Azospirillum brasilense: one gene and its partner. The protein of the gene in region 1 interacts with the protein of each later gene in a pairwise test. Links are inferred from orthologs where the notes say so. Each region holds a gene or a part of one and is shown in the gene's direction. Other genes may lie near its edges.

Region 1 (8,710 bases):
CCACCTGACCCGACGAGTTGTCGTTGGCGACGGTGCAGACCTCATTCTGCCCCGTGGGGGTCTTGGCGGCGTCAGCGGCGATGGCCTGGGCCTGCTCCAGCTCGGCGCCCAGCAGGGCGGCCATGGCGCCCTGCCCGACCGGCACGGCCTTCTGCATGGCTTGGCCGCGCAGCTTCAGCAGGCGCGCGGTGTCGGCCAGCGTGAAGGCGCCGGCGGCGCACAGGGCCGAATACTCGCCGAGCGAATGGCCGGCAACGAAGGCCGCGTGCCTGGTCAGGTCGAGCCCGCCCTGGTCCTTCAGCACCCGCAGAACGGCGACGCTGACGGCCATCAGGGCCGGCTGGGCGTTCTCGGTGAGCGTCAGGTCGGCCTCGGGACCTTCGAACATCAGGCGGGACAGGCGCTGGTTCAGCGCGTCGTCCACCTCTTCAAAGGTGAGCCGCGCGACCTCGAACGCCTCGGCCAGCTCACGGCCCATGCCGACGGCTTGGCTGCCCTGGCCCGGAAAGACGAACGCCCTGGTCATGCTGTCTGGGAACCCTAGTAAAAAGGCGCGCCACCCGCGGCGCCGCCGTTGAATTCGGCGACAGTCATACCCGGCCTTTCGGGCAAGTCAAGCGATGCTCAACGTTGACGAGGTCGAATTGGCGCCTTTCTGTTGCTTTTTCGGCGTTTTTTCATTGCTGCGATGCAAAGGCGAACGGAGAAAAGGGCCATTCCAAGGCACATCAAAGGCAGAGGCGCCGGAATCGTCGGCTGGCTCGTGTTTCCGCTTGTCGGGATAGTGCTTTTATGCATACTGCGCCGCTTCATAACTCCTTGCCGGTGGCCCGCGTGCCGTCGGCTAGGCCCGGGCGGCTGATCCTGTCCATAGGGGATGGGGTGCAGCGCCGGACCATGAACAGCCATGGGGAGTATAATGGCTCTTTACGAGTGCGTGCTGATCGCGCGCCAGGACATCTCGGCCGCCCAGGCCGAGCAGCTCGGCGAGCAGTTCGCCCAGATCATTCGCGACAACGGCGGCCAGGTCGCCAAGACCGAATACTGGGGTCTGAAGACGCTCACCTACAAGATCAAGAAGAACCGCAAGGGTCACTACACCCTGTTCAACCTTGATGCCCCCGCCGCCGCCGTTCTGGAGATGGAGCGGAACATGGGCATCAACGAGGACGTGCTGCGCTTCATGACCGTCCGCGTCGATGCGCTGGACGCCAACCCGTCGGTGATGATGCAGAGCCGCGGCGAGCGTGGTGACCGCGGCGATCGCGGCGACCGCGGCCCGCGCCGCTTCGAGGATCGTGGCCCGCGCCCGCCGCGTCGCCAGGAGCCCACCGTTGCCGAAGGGGAGAACGCCTAAATGTCCGACAAGCAGACCTCGGGCGCTCCGGCCCGCACCGGTGGCGGTCCCCGCCGTCCGTTCTTCCGCCGCCGCAAGACCTGCCCGTTCTCGGGCGCGAACGCCCCGGCGATCGACTACAAGGACGTCAAGCTCCTGTCCCGCTTCATCTCCGAGCGTGGCAAGATCGTGCCGAGCCGCATCACCGCGGTTTCCGCGAAGAAGCAGCGCGAACTCGCCCGCGCCATCAAGCGCGCCCGTTTCCTGGCCCTGCTTCCCTACGTGGTGAAGTAAGGACCGAAGCGGACAACAGGCAAAGGCAATCCCATGGCCTCGCCCCTGGCCGCCCCTCTGGCGGCTGCCATCGGTGTCGGCGTGGTCAGCGCTTTCTTCTATCTCGCCGTCCTGTTCGGCGGGTTCGGGGCGCTGATCCTGGGCTATCTGGCGCCGCTGCCGCTGTTCCTCGCGGGACTGTGGCTCGGCTCCACCGCCTCCCTTCTCGCCGGTGCGGTGGGAACGGTGGCGGTCCTGGCGGTGTCGTCCAGCGTCCTGGTGTCTCTCGCCTATCTGGTGACCGCGGCTGTCCCGGTCATCCTGGTGGTGCGGCAGGCGCTGCTGGCGCGGGCGGCTCCCGACGGGAGTCTTGAATGGTATCCTCCGGGCCGGCTCCTGATGGCGCTGACCGGGATGGGACTGGCGGGCCTTCTGGGCGCCGCGGTTCTGACGCTCGATCAGCCCGGCGGGCTGGAGGGCGCGGTGCGGGAAACGCTGAGCCGCATGGCGGAACAGATGTTCTCTGCGCAGGGCCAGCAGGCCCCGGACCCGCAGGACATTTGGATGGCCGAGGTGTTGCCGGGCTTCGCGGTGATCTCATGGCTCGTCATGACGATCATCAACGGAGCCCTGGCGCAGGGCGTCCTGATGCGGTTCGGCCGCAACCGGCGCCCCGCCATGCGGCTGGACGACTTGGAACTGCCACGGTGGCTCGCCACCGCGTTCCTGCTGGCCATGGTGGCGGCCTCGCTGGCGCCGGACCCGGTCGGGTTCCTCGCGGTCAACGCCGCGTTGATCCTGGCCTTGCCATTCGCCTTTGCCGGGCTTTCGGTGGTGCATGTGTTCGCCCGAAGCCGATCGGCCAAGCTGCCGATCCTCGTCGGGTTCTACATGTTCCTGTTTCTTTTCGGTTGGCCGATCGTGCTGATGGTCGGTCTTGGCATGATTGAGCAATGGATTGGGCTGCGTCGCCGTCTCCGGCCCGCCGGCCCCGATCAGGAGGACGAGTGATGGAAGTTATTCTGCTGGAGCGGGTCGAGAAGCTCGGCCAGATGGGCCAGGTCGTGAAGGTGCGTCCCGGCTTCGCCCGCAACTATCTGCTGCCGCAGAAGAAGGCCATGCGCGCCACCAAGGCGAACATGGCGTTCTTCGAGAAGCAGAAGGCCCACCTGGAGGCCGTCAACCTGGAGCGCCGCAAGGACGCCGAGCAGGTGGCCACCAAGATGAACGACGTGTCGGTCGTCGTGATCCGTCAGGCCGGCGAAACCGGCGTGCTGTACGGTTCGGTGACCCCGCGCGACGTTGCGGACGCCCTTGACGCCGCCGGCTACAAGGTCGACCGCAAGCAGGTGTCGATCGAGACCCCGATCAAGACGCTGGGCCTGTTCAAGCTGCGCGTCGTCCTGCACCCCGAGGTGAGCATCTCCGTCACGGTGAACGTCGCCCGCTCGCAGGAAGAGGCTGAACTCCAGCGTTCCCGCGGCGGCATGGTCACCGCGGCCGACCTGCGCGACGACGAGGACGAAATCGAGGAGGCCCCCGAGGCCGCCGAGGCCGAGGTTTCCGAGGAGGGCTGACCGCCCGCTCAACGAGACCAGTCCGCTCGTCCGGAAGCCGCCCGCCCCCGAAAGGGGCGAGGCGGCTTTTCCGCTTTTGGCGCCCCGCATCATCCGACCCCTCCCCCATCCGGATGTGCCGGACGCCCCGCCCCCTGCCCCGTCCGGCGGGTTGCCTCCTCCCGCTCCGAACTCCGACTCTCGTTCCTGGTGATTCGCTCACGGCGAAGGTACCGGACCGAGTCGTGTGCGACGGATGCGGAGATGCGCGATGCTGCTAGCCCGCCTGCTCAGCCCGGCCCTGACCGCCGGCGCTCTGGATATCGTCGGCGCCGACGGGCGGAGGCACCGGGTGGGGGTCGGCACGCCGTCCCTCACGCTGCATTTGCACGACAAGGCGCTGCACCGCGACCTCGTGGTGAACCCGCGGCTGCGATTCGGGGAAGCCTACATGGACGGCCGCCTGACCATCGAAGGCGGCTCCGTCTATGATTTCCTGGCGCTGCTGAGCGCCGGGACGGACAATGTCCAGGGCGTTCTGGGCAATCTGCGGGAAACCCTGTCCCCCGCGCTACGGCTCATCCAGCAGAGCAATCCCCTAGGGCGGTCGCGGCGCAACGTGGCCCATCATTATGACCTGTCGCGGTCCTTCTTCGACCTGTTCCTCGACCGCGACCTGCAATATTCCTGCGCCTACTTCCCCACACCCGATACCGGGCTGGACGAGGCGCAGGAGGCCAAGAAACGGCACATCGCGGCGAAGCTGCTGCTTCAGCCGGGCATGCGGGTCCTGGACATCGGCTGCGGCTGGGGCGGCATGGCGCTCTACCTCGCCCGCATGACCGGCGCCCAGGTCACCGGAATCACCCTGTCCCGCGAACAGGTCGCCGTGGCGCGGGAGCGGGCGGCTCATGCCGGGCTGGCCGGTCAGGTCCGCTTCGAGCTGCGCGACTACCGGCAAATGGAAGGACGTTTCGACCGCATCGTCTCGGTCGGCATGTTCGAGCATGTCGGGGTGCCCCATTATCCGGCCTTCTTCGCCAGGCTGCGCGACCTGCTGGCCGAGGACGGGGTGGCGTTGCTTCATGCCATCGGCCGGTCGGATGGGCCGGGCTCAACCAACCCGTGGTTCCGCAAATACATCTTTCCCGGCGGCTACTCGCCCGCCCTGTCGGAGGTGATCCCGGCGGTGGAGAAGGCCGGGCTGTGGAACACCGACGTCGAGATTCTGCGCCTTCACTACGCCGAGACGCTGCGCCACTGGCGGGAGCGGTTCGCGGCCCGGCGGGAGGACGCGCGCGCGATGTACGACGAACGCTTCTGCCGGATGTGGGAGTTCTATCTGGCGGGGGCCGAGATCAGCTTCCGCTACCAGGGGCACATGGTTTTCCAGATGCAGCTCGCCCGCTCGCTGGGCGCCGTTCCGCTCGTCCGCGAATATATCCAGCGCGCCGAAACGGCCTTGGCCGACGCCGTGCCCCGGCCCCTGCGCACCGGCCGGAACGTCGGTGCCAGCAACGCTTGACCAGAGGTGTCCGCGCCACATCGGCCCACAGGTTTTGCTCTGGCCCAAGCTTTTGATAGAACGTTTGAAATTCGCCTTACCCCCAGCTTTCACCGGCTGTGGGCAAAAGTTACTCACAGGAATGTGGGTATCCTTAACCCGATCGCACAGCTTTGCGCCCCGCCCTTTGCTAAAGTGCCGCCATGGATGACAAGACCACCCAGCTTTTCGAGCCGCGCCCCCTCGACGGCGGGCTGTCCCGCGCCGCTGCCGTGAAGCCGACGGCGGAATACCGCACGCCGCCGCACAACGAGGAGGCGGAACAGGCGCTGCTCGGCGCCATCCTGGTGAACAACAAGGCGTATGAGAAGGTCGGCGAGTTCCTGCGCGCCGAGCATTTCTACGACCCGGCGCACCAGCGCATCTTTTCGGCCATCGCCAAGATGGTGGAGCGCGGCCAGATTGCCAATCCGGTGACGCTGAAGGCCTATTTCGACAACGACGTCGAATTGGCACCGGATGGTGGCGCCGGCTATCTGGCGCAGCTCGCCGCCAACGTCGTGACGGTGGTCAACGCGGGCGATTACGGCAAGACGATCCACGACCTCTTCCTGCGCCGGCAGTTGATCGAGGTCGGCACGGACATGGTGAACGAGGCGTATCAGCACGACCTCGACATTGACGCCATGGACCAGATCGAGACGGCGGAGAAGCAGCTCTTCGACCTCGCCTCGACCGGCGACGTGCGCGGCGGCTTCGTCGCCTTCTCCGAGTCGCTGAAGGCGGCCATCGCCACAGCGGAGACGGCCTTCCGGCGGTCCAGCCACGTCACCGGCGTGACCACCGGCCTGCGCGACATGGACCGCAAGTTGGGTGGCCTGCACCCGTCGGACCTCATCATCCTCGCTGGGCGCCCCTCCATGGGCAAGACGGCGCTGGCCACCAACATCGCCTTCAACGCCGCCAAGGCGCACATGCGCACCAACGGCGGCGAAGGCGCGCCGGTCGGCTTCTTCTCGCTGGAAATGTCGGCGGAGCAGCTCGCCACCCGTATCCTTGCCGGCGAGGCCGAGGTGTCGGGCGACAAGATCCGCCGCGGCGAGATCAAGGACAGCGACTTCCCCAAGTTCGTGGCGGCCAGCCAGGAGCTCAGCCGTGTTCCCTTCTTCGTGGACGACACGCCAGCCCTGACCATCGCCGCGGTGCGCACCCGCTGCCGCCGGCTGAAGCGCACGCACGGGCTGGGCATGGTCGTGGTGGACTATCTCCAGCTGCTGCGCGGCGGCTCGACCAAGGGCAACGAGAACCGCGTGCAGGAAATCTCGGAGATCACCCGCGGCCTGAAGGCCATTGCCAAGGAGCTGGAGGTGCCGGTGCTGGCGCTGTCCCAGCTCAGCCGCGCGGTGGAAATGCGTGAGGACAAACGGCCGCAGCTCGCCGACCTGCGCGAATCGGGCTCCATCGAGCAGGACGCCGACGTGGTGATGTTCGTTTACCGCGAACAGTACTATCTTGAGCGCGCCGAGCCGGCCCGCCGGCCGGAGGAGACGGAGGACAAGTACAACGACCGCTACGCCAACTGGCAGAAGCGCTACGCCGAGGTGCACAACACCGCGGAGGCGATCATCGCCAAGCAGCGCCACGGCCCGATCGGCAGCGTCCGCATGTTCTTCGATGGCCAATTCACCAGATTCGGCGACCTCGACACGACCCATGACTTCGGCCCCACTGAGTGATCCGCTGGCACGCGCCGGCGCCGTTCTGACCATCGACCTCGGTGCGGTGGTCGCCAACTGGGCGCAGCTCCGCGACCGGGTGGCGCCCGCCGAGTGCGCCGCCGTGGTCAAGGCGAACGCCTATGGGCTGGGGGTGGAAAGGGTCGTTCCGGCGCTCGCCGCCGCCGGCTGCCGGACCTTCGTGGTCGCGCAGTTCGAGGAGGCGCTGGCCGTCCGCGCCGTGGCGCCGGCAGAGGCCCGCGTCCTGTCGCTGGGCGGCCTTCCCGCCGGCACCGCTCCCGACTTCACGGCCCACCGCATCCTGCCGGTTCTGAATCATCTGGGCGACATCGCGGCGTGGCAGGCCCACGCCAGGGCGCGGGGAACGGCCCTGCCCGCCGTCGTCCACATCGACACCGGCATGAATCGACTCGGGCTTGGTCCAGACGAGCTGGACACGCTGGTCGGCGACCTCTCCCGGCTGGAGGGGGTGGACGTCCGGGTGTGGATGACCCACCTCGCCTGCGCCGACGAAGATTCGGTGATGAACAGCCAGCAGCTCGGGCGTTTCCGTTCGGCGGTCGGGCGGCTGCCGGCGGCCGAGGCGAGTTTCGCCAATTCCTCGGGGATCTTCCACGGAACGTCCTTCCATTTCGACCTCGTGCGGCCCGGCTGCGCGCTCTACGGCGTCAATCCGACGCCCGCCGCGGCCAACCCGATGCGGGGCACGATCCGGCTCGACGCCCGGCTGCTACAGGTGCGCAACGTTGACAGCCCTATGACCGTTGGCTACGGTGCCACGCACCGCGTTGCGGCGAGAGGAAAAATCGCAACCATCGCAGTGGGTTATGCCGACGGATATCTGCGCTCGCTCAGCGGGCGCGGCCATGTCTTCGTCAACGGCGTGGCCGCTCCGGTGGTTGGGCGTGTTTCGATGGATCTGGTGACGGTGGATGTCAGCCACCTTCCCGACGAGGCGGTGACGCCCGGCGGGCTGGTGGAGCTGATCGGCCCGAACCGCCCGGTGGATACCGTGGCGAGCGAAGGCGGAACCATCGGCTACGAAATCCTGACCTCGCTGGGCGCGCGTTACCACAGGGTCTACCGCGACCCGCCGCCGCCTGAGGTCGCTTGATGGGTTTCCTTGCCGCCACCGGACGGGCCTTCCTGATCTTTCTGGAAGCCACCGGAAAGCTCGCCATGTTCACCGGCGCCGCCTTGTCGCATTGCGTGCGTCCGCCGTTCTACCCGCGGCAGATCCTGCGCCAGATGATCGACATCGGCTACTATTCGCTGCCGGTGGTCGGGCTGACCGCGCTGTTCACCGGCATGGTGCTGGCGCTGCAGAGCTATTCCGGTTTTTCCCGCTTCCAGGCGGAGGGCGCCATCGCCACGGTGGTCGCCCTGTCGGTGACGCGCGAACTGGGGCCGGTGCTGGGCGGCCTGATGGTCGCCGGGCGCATCGGCGCCGCGATGGCCGCCGAGATCGGCACCATGCGCGTCACCGAGCAGATCGACGCGCTGTCGACCCTGTCGACCAACCCCTTCAAGTATCTGGTGGCGCCGCGCCTGATCGCCGGACTGGCCATGCTGCCACTGCTGGTGCTGGTGGCTGACATCATCGGCGTGTTCGGCGGCTTCCTGGTCGGCGTCTACCGGCTGGACTTCAACCCTGCCTCCTACATCGGACGGACCTGGGAATTCCTGGAGCCGGTCGACGTCATCTCCGGACTCGTCAAGGCTGCGGTGTTCGGTTTCATGGTGTCGCTGATGGGCTGCTACCACGGCTACCATTCGCGCGGCGGCGCCCAGGGCGTGGGGGCGGCGACGACCAACGCGGTGGTGTCGGCCTCCATCCTGATCCTGGTGTGGAACTACCTCATCACCGGCATCTTCTTCTCGACGAAGTGAGCGACTCCATGTCCCAGGTTCCCCCCGCTCATCCGCCGAAGATTTTGCTGAAGAACGTGCACAAGGCGTTCGGTCCGAAGGTCGTGCTCAACGGCATCGACCTGGATGTCGGGCGCGGCGAGTCGCTGGTCGTCATCGGCGGGTCCGGCACCGGCAAGTCGGTGATGCTGAAATGCATCCTCGGCCTCCTGTCCCCGGACAGCGGCTCCATCCGCGTCGACGGCGAGGAGACGACCAGGCTGCGCCCGCGCGAGCGCGAGAAGCTGCTGCACAAGTTCGGCATGCTGTTCCAGGGCGCCGCCCTGTTCGACAGCCTGAAGGTCTGGGAGAACGTCGCCTTCGGCCTGATCCAGGGCGAGCACATGCCGCGCGCCAAGGCCAAGGACATCGCCATCGCCAAGATGGGCGCGGTCGG
Region 2 (8,821 bases), 260 kb from region 1 along the record:
GCAGGAATTCCTGCAGGTCGACACCAGCAACATCCTGTTCATCTGCGGCGGTGCCTTCGCCGGGCTGGACAAGATCATCGCGCAGCGCGGCAAGGGCACCTCGATCGGCTTCGGCGCCGACGTCCGTGGTCCGGACGAGCGTTCGACCGGCGATATCCTGCGTGAGGTCGAGCCCGAGGATTTGCTGAAATTCGGCCTGATCCCCGAGTTCATTGGCCGTCTGCCGGTGGTCGCAACCCTGTCCGACCTGGACGAGGCGGCTCTGGTCGAGATCCTCACCAAGCCGAAGAACGCCCTGGTCAAGCAGTACCAGCGCCTGTTCGAGATGGAGGATGTCCGTCTGGAATTCTCCGACGACGCCCTGCGCACCATCTCCCATAAGGCGATCCAGCGGAAGACCGGCGCCCGTGGCCTGCGTTCGATCATGGAGTCGATCCTGCTCGACCCAATGTTCGATCTGCCGGGTCTGTCGGGGGTGGAAAGCATCCTGGTCAACAAGGAAGTGGTCGAAGGGCGCGCCAAGCCGCTTTACGTCCACGCCGAGCGCCGCGGGGAGCAGCAGGCACCGGGTGCCTGAGTTCGTCACGGCCGATCAGTATCGGATACGGGGAAGGGCGCCTTTGGGCGCCCTTTGTCGTTTCCGGCTTATGCAGACATCGAGGGAGCCACTCGGGCCGCGGAGCGGTCGGACCGGCATGTCGCACCGCCATACGGAATTGGGGTTCTGGCCCTTGAAGGGGGGCTATGGCTGTGCCACGTTAGAAAAAGTGCCGGTTTTCGATCCCTGTGCTCATCCCTCGAGGCGGGGCTCTTCCCAGGCCCATCCCGGGCTGACGGCGTCCCAATGAAAGAGGCCCAATCAATGTTCGAAATCCCTCGTGGTGCCCTCTATCCGGTCCTGCCGCTCCGCGACATCGTGGTTTTCCCCCACATGATCGTGCCTCTTTTCGTCGGCCGTGAGAAATCCGTGCGCGCCCTGGAAGACGTGATGAAGGACGACAAACAGATCCTTCTCGTCACCCAGAAGAATGCCGCGCAGGACGATCCGACGCCGGCCGATATCTACAGCGTCGGCACCGTTGGGACCGTGTTGCAGCTGCTGAAGCTGCCCGACGGAACGGTGAAGGTGCTCGTGGAGGGCGGCCAGCGCGCGTCCATCACCAAGTTCGCCGAGAACGAGGATTTCTTCCAGGCCCACGCCGACCTCGTCGAGGAGAAGGTCGGGGAAAGTCAGGAGCTTGAGGCGCTGGGACGCGCGGTCGTCTCGCAATTCGAGCAGTACATCAAGCTGAACAAGAAGATCCCGCCGGAGGTTCTGGTTTCGATCAACCAGATCGAGGAGCCGGGGAAGCTGGCGGACACCGTCGCCTCCCATCTCGCGCTGAAGATTCCGGAGAAGCAGCAGCTTTTGGAATGCGCCACGGTGTCTGAGCGGCTGGAGCGGGTCTACGCCTTCATGGAAGGTGAGATTGGCGTCCTGCAGGTCGAAAAGCGCATCCGCAACCGCGTCAAGCGGCAGATGGAGAAGACTCAGCGCGAGTACTATCTCAACGAACAGCTCAAGGCGATCCAGAAGGAACTCGGCGAGACCGAGGACGGCCGCGACGAGTCGGCCGAGCTCGAAGAGAAGATCAACAAGACCCGCTTCTCCAAGGAAGCCCGCGACAAGGCCCTGGCCGAGCTGAAGAAGCTGCGCTCCATGAGCCCGATGTCGGCCGAGGCGACGGTGGTGCGCAACTACCTGGACTGGATGCTCTCCATTCCCTGGAAGAAGCGCACCAAGGTGAAGAAGGACCTGAAGCTCGCGCAGAAGATCCTCGACGCCGACCATTACGGCCTGGAGAAGGTCAAGGAACGCATTCTCGAATATCTCGCGGTCCAGAACCGCATGAACAAGGTGAAGGGGCCGATCCTTTGCCTCGTCGGCCCCCCCGGCGTCGGCAAGACCTCGCTCGGCAAGTCGATCGCCAAGTCCACGGGGCGCAACTTCGTGCGTATGTCGCTCGGCGGCGTGCGGGACGAGGCCGAGGTCCGCGGTCACAGGCGCACCTACATCGGCTCGATGCCCGGCAAGGTCATCCAGGGCATGAAGAAGGCAAAGTCGTCAAACCCGCTGTTCCTGCTGGACGAGATCGACAAGCTCGGTGCCGATTGGCGCGGCGATCCGTCGTCGGCCCTGCTGGAGGTCCTCGATCCCGAGCAGAACGGCACCTTCAACGACCATTACCTTGAGGTCGACTACGACCTCTCGGACGTGATGTTCGTCTGCACGGCCAACACGATGCGCATGCCGCAGCCGCTGCTGGACCGTATGGAGATCATCCGCGTTGCCGGCTACACTGAGGACGAAAAGGTCGAGATTTCTAAGCGCCACCTGATCGAGAAGCAGGTGGAGGCCAACGGTCTGAAGAAGGGCGAGTTTGCCATCTCCGACGACGCGCTGCGCGACCTGATCCGCTATTACACGCGGGAGGCCGGTGTCCGCAGCCTGGAGCGCGAGATCGCCAACCTCTGCCGCAAGGCCGTGAAGGAGATCCTGATGAAGGGCTCCGCCGGCGCCAAGGTCTCGGTCACCCGCCGGAACCTGGACAAGTACGCCGGCGTTCGCCGCTTCCACTTCGGTGAGGCGGAGCTTGAGGATCTGGTGGGCGTCACCACCGGCCTGGCCTGGACGGAAGTCGGCGGCGAGCTGCTGTCGATCGAGGCGGTCAGCCTTCCCGGCAAGGGGCGGGTGACCACCACCGGTAAGCTCGGCGACGTCATGAAGGAGTCGGTCCAAGCGGCGGAGAGCTACGTCAAGTCGCGGGCCACCGCCTTCGGCATCAAGCCGACGCTCTTCGAGAAGCGGGACATCCATGTCCACGTGCCCGAAGGCGCCACCCCGAAGGACGGTCCGTCGGCGGGTGTGGCGATGATCACCTCAATCGTCTCGGTCCTGACCGGCATCGCGGTCCGCAAGGACGTGGCGATGACCGGCGAGATCACCCTGCGCGGCCGGGTGCTGCCCATCGGCGGCCTGAAGGAAAAGCTGCTGGCCGCTCTGCGCGGCGGCCTCAAGCATGTGCTGATCCCGAAGGACAACGAGAAGGATCTCGCCGAAATTCCGGACAACGTGAAGCGCGGCCTGGAAATCATCCCGGTCAGCACGGTCGACGATGTCCTGAAGAACGCCCTGGTTCGGGAACTCGAGCCCATCGAGTGGAAGGAACCGGAGGCGGTCGAACCGGCGGTCGCCAAGCCGCAGCCCGACGGCGGCGGCGAGGTGCTGCGTCATTGATCATGCCCCGCGTTTAAAGCGCCTTTAAAGGCCTACCAAGCTTCGCATCGCCCGCCCGTCTGCAATTGACGGGCGGGCGATGTCGCGTTTATCGTTTGAATGCGTGAAGTCATTGGGTGGCTTTGCTTCCACTTTCTTTGCCGGACTGAAATGGGGGGAAGTAAGTGAACAAGAATGATCTGGTGGCGCACGTCGCCGATGCCGTGGGTTTGTCCAAAACCGACGCGACCAAGGCGGTCGACGCTGTTTTCGACGGCATCGCCGACTCGCTCAAGAATGGGGAGGAGGTTCGACTGGTCGGTTTCGGCACCTTCGCGGTTTCCGAACGCGCGGCCGGCGAGGGCCGCAATCCGCGCACAGGCGAGAAGATTGCCATTCCCGCGTCGAAACAGCCGAAGTTCAAGCCTGGTAAGACCTTGAAGGACGGGTTGAAGTGATGACGTCTTGAACGGATAGGGCATTCCGGGCATAGTGCGCGCCGGTCAGCACAGGCTGGCCGGCTTTGCGTTGTCTGGAACGCCAATCCGGTCAACGACGCGGCGCGGGCGATTAGCTCAGCGGTAGAGCATCTCGTTTACACCGAGAGGGTCGGGGGTTCGAAACCCTCATCGCCCACCATCGCGCCCGATCCTTCCGGCACGTCCTTTTCAAATTCGTGATTGACAGGTCATGCGTCAGGCGGCTAGAAACCGCCCATCGGCGACGGGGCGTGGCCCCGGAAACTGCGCTGCGATCCTATGACATGGACGCCTGTTTTTGCGCATTTCACATCGCCGCGTTGCGCGGGTGTAGCTCAGTTGGTTAGAGCGCCGGCCTGTCACGCCGGAGGCCGCGGGTTCAAGTCCCGTCACTCGCGCCATTCCCTCCCTTTCCATTCTCTTTTTTGCAAAGAAAACGAAGCCTTCACGGCTTTACCGGCAGGCTCGCGGTCCCCATATCCGATTAGCTCGACCCGCATATCCGATAAGCCGGATAGAGAGAAGGGTCATTTAAAAAGTTTGGTAATACCAAGGACATCCGCTCATTTCCGCAGAGTGGATTCGTTGGCCGAAAGCGATTCAAAGCGCTTTCCTTGATCACGCTCTCGTCATATATTCCGCCCCGTCTGATGGGCTAATCCAAGGCATTCCAGCCACGACACCGCGCGTCGGCCGATTACCGGCCGTACCGGCGATCGTGGCGTGGGCTTATGGGAGGACCGCGGTGACCAACCCGCTGATCATTGAGTACCTTCCGATCCTGGTGTTCCTGCTGATCGGTATCGCGCTGGCCGTGGTGATGGTTGGCGCGTCTTACGTCATCAGCCCGAAGAATCCGGATTCGGAGAAGCTCTCCCCCTACGAGTGCGGCTTCGAGCCGTTCGAGGATGCCCGCACGAAGTTCGACGTGCGGTTTTACCTGGTCTCCATCCTGTTCATCATCTTCGACCTCGAGGTCGCCTTCCTGTTCCCGTGGGCCGTCGCTCTCGGGGACATCGGGCTCTTCGGTTTCTGGTCGATGATCGTGTTCCTTGGGATTCTGACCATCGGCTTCATCTATGAGTGGAAGAAAGGAGCTCTGGAATGGGAGTAGAGGCTGCCAAGCTGGCGCCGATTCCGCCCGGACCGGAACAGGACGCCTATCTCCGCGCGGTCACCGAGGAGATCCAGGAAAAGGGCTTCATCACGGCGAAGTACGAGGACGTGCTCGCCTGGGCCCGCACCGGTTCCCTGTGGCCGATGACCTTCGGTCTGGCCTGCTGCGCGGTGGAGATGATCCACGCCTACATGAGCCGGTACGACCTGGACCGTTTCGGCGTCATTCCGCGCCCCAGCCCGCGCCAGTCCGACTGCATGATTGTGGCCGGCACGCTGACCAACAAGATGGCCCCCGCGCTGCGCAAGGTCTATGACCAGATGCCGGAACCGCGCTGGGTGATCTCGATGGGCTCCTGCGCCAACGGCGGCGGCTACTATCACTACTCCTACTCGGTGGTGCGCGGCTGCGACCGGATCGTTCCGGTCGATATTTACGTGCCGGGCTGTCCTCCGACCGCGGAAGCGCTGGTCTACGGCATTCTGCAACTCCAGAAGAAGATCCGGCGCGGCAACCGCATCGCTCGCTGAATAAGAAAAAGGCAGGTCCTGGCCATGTCCGAACAGGCGTTGAAGGAACTTGGGGACCATATCGCCGCGACGCTCGGCGATGACGTCCTGAAGGTCGAGCTGAAGCTTGGCGAGCTGATGGTGACCGTCCGCCGGCCCTCGCTCATCAAGTCGCTCACCTTCCTGCGTGACGATCCGACCTGCTCGTTCGAGCAGCTGCTCGACGTCACCGCTGTGGATTGGCCGGAGCGGGAGGAACGCTTCGAAGTCGTCTACATCCTTTTGAGCTACAAGCACAATCGGCGCCTCCGCGTGAAGGTCACCACCGACGAGGACACCCCGGTGGCCTCCGCCGTGCCGGTGTACAACGCGGCCGGCTGGTTCGAGCGTGAAACCTGGGACATGTTCGGGATCTTCTTCGCCGACCATCCGGACCTGCGCCGCATCCTGACCGATTACGGTTTCGAAGGTCACCCGTTGCGCAAAGACTTCCCGATGACGGGCTATGTCGAGTGCCGCTACGACGAGGACCAGAAACGCGTCGTCTACGAACCCGTCCGCCTGACGCAGGATTTCCGCAGCTTCGACTTCCTGTCGCCCTGGGAAGGCATGACGAACGTGATGCTGCCCGGCGACGAGAAGGCCCAGGCCCCTGACACCGGGAGCAAGCCGTGACCATCGCCACGTCCGCACACCCCTCCGCCGGCCAGTCCGGCGGCAAGACCCAGATCAAGCCCTACACCATGAACTTCGGGCCGCAGCACCCTGCGGCCCACGGCGTGTTGCGTCTGGTGATGGAGCTGAACGGCGAGGTCGTCGAACGTTGCGACCCGCACATCGGCCTGCTGCACCGCGGCACCGAGAAGCTGATCGAGTACAAGACCTACCTGCAGGCCGTTCCGTATTTCGATCGCCTCGATTACGTCAGCCCGATGTGCATGGAGCACGCCTATGTGCTCGGCATCGAGAACCTTCTGCAGATCAAGGCGCCGCTGCGCGCCCAGTACATCCGCGTTCTCTTCTCCGAGATCACGCGCATCCTGAACCACATCCTGTCGATCACCACCGGCGCGCTCGACGTCGGCGCGATCACTCCGGCGCTGTGGGGCTTCGAGGAACGCGAGATCCTCATGGAGTTCTACGAGCGTGTGTGCGGTGCGCGCCTGCATGCCAACTACTTCCGCCCCGGCGGCGTCGCCTGGGATCTGCCGGCCGGCCTGACCGACGACATCTGGGAGTTCACGGAGCGGTTCCCGAAGTTTGTTGACGACATTGACAATCTGCTGACGAACAATCGCATTTTCAAGCAGCGGACCGTCGACATCGGCGTCGTCACCAAGGAAGAAGCGTTCAACTGGGGCTTCACCGGCCCGATGCTGCGCGGTTCGGGCGTGGCCTGGGACCTGCGCAAGTCGCAGCCCTACGAAGTCTACGACCGCATGGACTTCGACGTGCCGGTCGGCCTGACCGGCGACTGCTGGGCGCGTTACCTCGTCCGCATGGAGGAGATGCGCCAATCCAACCGCATGATCCGCCAGTGCCTGAAGGAGCTTCCCGAAGGCCCGGTGCGCGCGGAGGAGCGCAAGGTCTCCCCGCCGCCGCGCGGCGAGATGAAGCGGTCGATGGAAGCGCTGATCCATCACTTCAAGCTCTTCACCGAGGGCTTCCACGTCCCGGCGGGCGAAACCTACACCGCCATCGAGGCGCCGAAGGGCGAGTTCGGCGTGTATCTGGTCTCGGACGGCACGAACAAGCCGTACCGCTGCAAGATCCGCGCGCCGGGCTTCGCCCACCTGCAGGGCCTCGACTTCATGTCGAAGGGCCACATGCTGGCCGACGCGGTGGCCAACATCGCGTCCATGGACATCGTGTTCGGAGAAATTGACCGATGAGCGCCCCGGCTCACGACCCGGCCAAGGAGCCGGCCTCCTTCGCCTTCACTCCGGAAAATCTGGAACGGGCGAAGGCCATCATCGCGAAGTACCCGGCAGGCAAGCAGGCCAGCGCCTGCATGCCGCTGCTCGATCTGGCCCAGCGCCAGAGCGACGGCTGGCTGCCGCGCGTCGCCATGGATGCCGTCGCCGACCTGCTCGGCATGCCGCGCATCCGCGTGTACGAGGTCGCGACCTTCTACACGATGTACAACAAGACCCCGGTCGGTAAGCACGTCATCCAGGTCTGCACGACCACGCCGTGCTGGCTGCGCGGGTCGGACGACATCGTGCACACCTGCGAGCGCAAGCTGGGTATCGGTGTCGGCGAGACCACGGCGGACGGCCAGTTCACGCTGCGCGAGGTCGAGTGCTCGGGCGCCTGCGTCAACGCGCCGGTGGTCCAGATCGGCGACGACTACTATGAAGACGTCAGCCCGGAACACATGGAAAAGATCATCGACGCTCTCAAGGGCGGCGAGATCCCCAAGCACGGCTCGCAGATCGGCCGGCAGTCCTCCGAACCGGTGGGCGGCCCGACGACTCTGAAGGCCTTCACCACCACGGCCGATTGAGGGGGATGCGATGCTTCGCGACGAGGACCGCATTTTCACCAACCTGTACGGCTACCAGAGCTTCGGCCTGGACGCCGCCCGGAAGCGTGGTGATTGGGACAACACCAAGGCCCTGATCGCCCAGGGCAAGGAATGGATCATCGAGCAGGTCAAGGAGTCCGGCCTGCGCGGGCGGGGCGGCGCCGGTTTCTCGACGGGCATGAAGTGGTCCTTCATGCCGAAGAACGTCACGGACAAGCCGGTCTACCTCGTCATCAACGCCGACGAAGGCGAGCCGGGAACCTGCAAGGACCGCGACATCCTGCGCCACGATCCGCACAAGCTGATCGAGGGCTGCCTGATCGCCGGTTTCGCCATCGGCGCGTCGGCCTGCTACATCTACATCCGCGGCGAGTTCTACAACGAGGGCTCCAACGTCCAGCGCGCCATCGACGAGGCGTACGAGGCGGGGCTCATCGGCAAGAACGCCTGCGGCACCGGCTACGATTACGACATCTACATCCACCGCGGTGCGGGCGCGTACATCTGCGGCGAGGAAACCGCGCTCATCGAGTCCATCGAGGGCAAGAAAGGCCAGCCGCGCAACAAGCCGCCGTTCCCCGCCCAGGCCGGTCTCTATTCCTGCCCGACCACGGTGAACAACGTCGAATCCATCGCGGTGGTTCCGACCATCCTGCGCCGCGGCGCCGCGTGGTTCGCCGGTCTCGGCCGTCCGAAGAACACCGGCACCAAGCTCTTCTGCATCTCCGGGCACGTCAACAAGCCGTGCAACGTGGAAGAGGAGATGGGCATCCCGCTGAAGGAGCTGATCGAGAAGCACGCCGGCGGCGTGCGCGGCGGGTGGGACAACCTGCTGGCGATCATCCCCGGCGGGTCGTCGGTGCCGCTGCTGCCGAAGTCGATCTGCGACACGGTCCTGATGGACTTCGACAGCTTGCGCGACGTGCGGTCCGG

The links.
Region 2: the proteins of rplI (region 1) and lon interact in binary tests that used the Escherichia coli proteins (3 or more experiments, as listed by UniProt). The link is inferred for Azospirillum brasilense from one-to-one orthologs.

What each region holds. Positions count from the first base shown.
Region 1 is NZ_CP059449.1:2,454,422-2,463,131, forward strand. What follows is about bases 1,422-4,402. They hold rplI (50S ribosomal protein L9), read left to right. Parts: upstream 1,422-2,619; coding sequence 2,620-3,186; downstream 3,187-4,402. Other genes in these bases: rpsR (30S ribosomal protein S18), read left to right, coding at 1,422-1,630; H1Q64_RS11685 (DUF2232 domain-containing protein), read left to right, coding at 1,664-2,620; H1Q64_RS11695 (SAM-dependent methyltransferase), read left to right, coding at 3,437-4,402. In the rest of the region: fabD (ACP S-malonyltransferase), read right to left, coding at 1-526; rpsF (30S ribosomal protein S6), read left to right, coding at 920-1,357; more of rpsR, read left to right, coding at 1,358-1,421; more of H1Q64_RS11695, read left to right, coding at 4,403-4,690; H1Q64_RS11700 (replicative DNA helicase), read left to right, coding at 4,873-6,405; alr (alanine racemase), read left to right, coding at 6,383-7,519; H1Q64_RS11710 (MlaE family ABC transporter permease), read left to right, coding at 7,519-8,295; H1Q64_RS11715 (ABC transporter ATP-binding protein), read left to right, coding at 8,304-8,710.
Region 2 is NZ_CP059449.1:2,706,844-2,715,664, reverse strand. The notes cover bases 478-3,569. They hold lon (endopeptidase La), read left to right. Parts: upstream 478-862; coding sequence 863-3,277; downstream 3,278-3,569. Other genes in these bases: H1Q64_RS12925 (HU family DNA-binding protein), read left to right, coding at 3,442-3,569; clpX (ATP-dependent Clp protease ATP-binding subunit ClpX), read left to right, coding at 478-577. Also shown: more of clpX, read left to right, coding at 1-477; more of H1Q64_RS12925, read left to right, coding at 3,570-3,714; H1Q64_RS12910 (NADH-quinone oxidoreductase subunit A), read left to right, coding at 4,481-4,849; H1Q64_RS12905 (NuoB/complex I 20 kDa subunit family protein), read left to right, coding at 4,840-5,382; H1Q64_RS12900 (NADH-quinone oxidoreductase subunit C), read left to right, coding at 5,407-6,036; H1Q64_RS12895 (NADH-quinone oxidoreductase subunit D), read left to right, coding at 6,105-7,253; NADH-quinone oxidoreductase subunit NuoE, read left to right, coding at 7,250-7,867; NADH-quinone oxidoreductase subunit NuoF, read left to right, coding at 7,878-8,821.